2 regions of the Microbacterium sp. ABR10 genome follow, and region 1 is predicted to be linked to the other one. Evidence: predicted binding sites of a transcription regulator. Region 1 holds the regulator's gene; the other holds the start of a gene.
The links. The regulator LexA, encoded in region 1, represses DNA repair genes until DNA is damaged. The targets are predictions, from matches to a motif close to TCGAACANNTGTTCGA.
Positions count from the first base shown of each region.

Region 1 (2,447 bases):
CACGTCGCGGAGGGCCCGGGCGACGGCATCCAAGATGTCGTCGGCGACCTCCGATGGAACGGGATGCGTGTTCTCGTTCACGTTCAGCGCCACCGGGAGCGGCGCCTGCGGTGCTCCATACGGGGTCATCCCCCGCAGATCGTCGCGAAGAGGCAGGTCGTCGAGGCGTACGGTCACCTCACCCATCGTAGGCGGCGGGCGGCGCGGCGACTCACGCGGCATGGCCTGCGCGGAGCGGGCGTCAGTTCGCGGGGGCGTACTCGGCGGGGATCGCAATGCGCTGACCGGCCGCCACCGAACCGCCGGACAGGGCGTTGAGACGGGAGATCTTGGCGACGACGTCGCGGGGATCGGCCGCGGGCGCCAGCTCTTCGGCAATCGACCACAGGGTGTCGCCGCTCATGACGGTGACCTCGGAGAAGGAACCCGCGGGGGCCCCGGCGTCGTTCGAGGCCAGCGCGGCACCGCCACCGACGACCGCGACACCCAGAGCCACGGCGAGCGGCAGCGACACCAGGAAGGTGACGGCGCGGCGACCGCGCGGCGTGATGCGCAGGCGGGTGGTGGGGGTGGAGATGGCGATGCTGGTCATGGTGTGCTCCTCAGTGGGGAGAGATTCGCACCCCACCCTCGGCCGGGAGGGCGGGAGTGCGAATCTGTGTTCCGAATCTATCTTCGATACTGCGTGGGTGTCAAGACGACGTCTGTCGGAGACGAATCGAACGCGACACGCGTGAGCTTCCGTGTGATTCGCCTCGCCGACCGGATACGGTTTCGACACGGAGACCTCATCACCAACCTCCGACATTCGAATTTCCGCCGCCCTTCCCGCGGCGCGAGGGGAGCATCAGATGACCGACGCGACGACCGCCGGCCGCGACCGACCGCAGACGCGTCGGCGCAAGAGCCTCAGCGACAAGCAGCTCGCGATCCTCGAGGTCATCCAGCGTTCGATCGCGCGGCACGGCTATCCGCCGAGCATGCGCGAGATCGGCGACGCGGTCGGCCTGAAATCGCTGTCGAGCGTCACCCACCAGCTGAACCAGCTCGAGCTCAGCGGCTACCTGCGCCGCGACCCGGGCAAGACCCGCGCCATGGAGGTGCTGATCGACCTGCCCGGCACCGCCGCCGAGAACCCGGCTGACACCGCACCCTCGGTGGGCGACGCCGCCCTCGTGCCGCTGGTGGGCCGGATCGCGGCGGGCGTGCCCATCACCGCCGACCAGCAGGTGGAGGAGATCTTCCCCCTCCCCCGCCAGCTCGTCGGCAAGGGCGAGTTGTTCATGCTCAAGGTCTCGGGCGAATCGATGATCGACGCGGCGATCTGCGACGGCGACTGGGTGGTCGTGCGGTCGCAGGCGAACGCCGAGAACGGCGAGATCGTCGCCGCGATGCTCGACGGCGAGGCCACGGTGAAGACGTTCCGTCGCCGCGACGGCCACACCTGGCTCCTGCCCCGCAACACCGCCTTCGAACCCATCCTCGGAGACGAGGCCGTCCTGCTCGGTCGTGTCGTGGCGGTGCTGCGCGCGGTGTGACGCCATCGTCCACTCGCGGCGACACCCGAAGAGAGGGTCGCCGTCAGGTGTTCGGACGTTCTCCATGGCGCGAAACGGGGTGGACACGCGGCGCAGTCGGCATGACCGCTCGCGCAGAGAACGGCCTCAGACGTCGCCCGTGCCGCGTGTCGGAGGTGGTCCGTAGGGTGGGAGCCATGGCAGACACCCTCCCCTACGGTTCCTGGCCCTCGCCGATCACCCCCGAGTCGGTGGCGCAGTCGACCCCGCGCGTAGACGGTGCGCGAATGGTGAGCGACGAGGTGTGGTGGGGTGAGTCCGTCCCCACCGAGGCCGGGCGGGTCGCGGTGAAGCGTCGCCGCGCCGACGGTTCCGTCGAGACCGTCCTCCCCGCTCCCGCCAATGCCCGTTCCGCGGTCCACGAGTACGGTGGCGGCGCTTGGACCGCGTCCGACGAGGGCGAGCTCTACTACGTCGAGAAGACCGACCAGCGGGTCTACGCCCTGCGGCCGGGGGGCGGGGCGCGAGCCCTCACCCCGTCCGACGACACCGTGCGCCACGGCGGCCTGCTGTTCGAGCACGGCACCCTCCTGGCCGTGCGCGAGACGCACGGCGCCGAGCGCGTCCCGACGCGCGCCATCGTCCGCATCGCCACCGACGGTTCCGGAGCCGTCGACGTGCTCGCCGAGGGCAGCGACTTCCTCGCGCAGCCCGCCCTCAGCCCCGACGGCACCCGACTCGCGTGGATCGCGTGGAACCACCCCGACATGCCCTGGGACGCCACGATCCTTCGCGTCGCCGACCTCGCATCAGGAGAGGTGCACGACCTCGCGGGTGGCGACGAACGCGCCCCCCTGCAACCCGTCTGGCTCGCCGACGACGAACTGCTGTACGCCGACGATCCGGGCGGCCGGTGGAACCTCTTCCGCC
Region 1 covers NZ_CM173821.1:1,212,657-1,215,103, reverse strand. The annotation lists gene ACXKZF_RS05480 (histidinol-phosphate transaminase) at 1-186, opposite strand, end outside; gene ACXKZF_RS05475 (LysM peptidoglycan-binding domain-containing protein) at 242-592, opposite strand; gene lexA (transcriptional repressor LexA) at 852-1,538, shown strand; gene ACXKZF_RS05465 (S9 family peptidase) at 1,715-2,447, shown strand, end outside.

Region 2 (2,447 bases), 830 kb from region 1:
TATCCGCTCACGCTCTCACGACCCTCGGCGTAGCGCGTGATGAAGCCGTACTCCCACGCGTGATCCCGCACCCACGCCCCCTGCGGTGACGAGGCGATGTCGTCGAGGGTCCCGCAGGAGCCGTCGCACGGAACGATGTCGACGGCCAGCCCCGTCTGATGCTCGCTGTAGCCCGCGCGAGCGCTCTCGCGATCGGCTTCCTCGACGCCGCCCACATCGACGCGGCCGGCGTAGGTCGACTGCTGCGTCGAGTACGAGCGGAACGCGCTGAGGAATCCGATCTCGCCCGCCCCCGCATCGGATGCGGCCCGCACCAACTCGGTCAGGGCGCTCGCGGGAGCGGAGCGCAGCGCCGACTCCTCGAGCGCTCGGACGTTCTGCGGCATGACGAGATCACCGGCGCGGTAGTCGAGCGGATCGAGAGGGCGCTGCTTGTTGACGACGACCCACTCGCGGTTCGGATCCGACAGCGAGACGCACGGGGCGATTCCGGATGCCACCGCTTCGCGGAAGGCGCTTCCCCCACCGATCGCGGAGATGACGGCGGCGTCGTCTCCCGAGGCGAGGGCCGCGGTGACGGCGGGATCGTCGCACGGGGTGGCGGTCGCCGGAACGGCCGCGAGCTGCGGGACGGGGAGTCCCTCCGCGGGGACGGCGGGCGGGCCCTGGAACGCGGACGCCGTGTCGACGGTCGCGGTCTGCGCCACCTCTTCGCCCCCGCCCGCGGAGGCTGCGGCGCCGATCGCGACGGCTCCCGACGCCACGATCACCACCGCAACCGCGAGGACACCCGCGCGGCGGCGGCGCACGGCGAGCGTGCCGCCTCGGGCGGAGAGAAGGGCCTGGATGCCGACCGGTGCGCGTACGGAGGGGGCTCCGCTCTCCGCGCGGAGCCGACGACGCGTGGCCGGCTCGACCGGGGGCGTCACCGCGACTGCCGCCGTCGCGAGTCGCTCGGCCTCCGCGCGCGCGGCGCGGCGGGGAGAACGCTCGGGATCGGGGGGTATCACTCGACCCATTCTCTCGCCGGATCCTGAAAGCGGCGTGACCCCGCCCCGAACCCCGCGCGATGTTCCCCTCACGGACGATCGCGCTTGCGCTTTATTAGAACATGTGTTCGACTGTGTCGATGAGGTGGCAAGGTCAGCAACTGGGCGTCGACGACTCGGCCGCGCTCCCCGGCATGGAGCGTATGGACGGTCTGGTGCGGTCGGTGACCACGCCCGAGTTCGCGGGTATGACCTTCCACGAGGTGATGGCCAAGAGCGCTCTCAACCGCGTCCCCGGCGCCTCGGCGATGCCGTTCGACTGGACGGTGAATCCCTATCGCGGCTGCGGTCATCAATGCACATACTGCTTCGCCCGGAAGACGCACGAGTACCTCGACCTCGACTACGGCGCCGACTTCGATTCGCAGATCGTGGTGAAGATCAATGTCGCCGACGTGCTGCGCACCGAACTCCGTCGCGGGTCGTGGGCACGCGAACCCGTCATGCTCGGCACGAACACCGACCCCTACCAGCGCGCCGAGGGGCGGTACCGCCTCATGCCCGACATCGTCGGGGCGCTCACCGAGAACGGCACGCCGTTCTCGATCCTCACGAAGGGCACCCTGCTGCGTCGCGACCTGCCGTTGCTGACCGACGCCTCGCGCGAGGTGAAAGTGACCCTCGCGATGTCGATCGCCGTCTTCGACGACGCCCTGCAGAAGTCGATCGAGCCGGGCACGCCCAGCGCGGAGGCACGCCTCGACACCGTGCGCGCGGCGACGGCCGCGGGTTTCCGCGTGACGGTCTTCCTCATGCCGATCCTGCCGCACCTCACCGACTCCATCGCCGTGCTCGACGACTCCCTCGCGCAGATCCGCGCCGCGGGCGCGGCCCGCGTCGTCTACGGAGCCCTGCACCTCCGCCCGGGAGCGAAGGAGTGGTTCCTGCAGTGGCTGGAACGGGAGCGCCCTCACCTCGTCTCGTCGTACCGCGGTCTCTACCCCGGCGTGTCCACGAGCGCGCCGAAGGCCTACCGCGCGTGGCTCGGCAAACGCATGCGCCCGCTGCTGCGCATGCACCGGCTCGACGGCTGGGACGAAGACGAGCACCCGCGCGGTCGTCCGCAGCCGGGACTCGCCGCCCGCACGCCCGCGGGCAGCGCCCTGGGACCGATCCGCAGCACGGGGGTCACGGCATCCACCCGACCACGGGTCGCGCCCGCGAGCGAGCCCACGCTGTTCTGAACACACGGGGCCGCCCGGTCCCGGACGCGCGAAACCCCCGCCGCGTATGCGACGGGGGTTTCGATGCACGCGCTTACGCGGTGACGTTCGACAGCTGGCGACCCGAGATCTCCTCGATCAGGTCATCGCCGAGCTGCGCCGGCTCGAAGGGCGCCTGGATCTCGGCCCGGTCGAGCAGTTCGGTCATGCGACGCTGACGCTGACGGGTGATGAG
Region 2 covers NZ_CM173821.1:385,212-387,658, reverse strand. The annotation lists gene ACXKZF_RS01690 (M15 family metallopeptidase) at 1-1,010, opposite strand, end outside; gene ACXKZF_RS01685 (Rv2578c family radical SAM protein) at 1,130-2,233, shown strand; gene ACXKZF_RS01680 (DEAD/DEAH box helicase) at 2,307-2,447, opposite strand, start outside.
Region 2: a site for LexA is predicted at 1,106-1,121, ahead of ACXKZF_RS01685 (Rv2578c family radical SAM protein). Genes of this name have one in related genera too.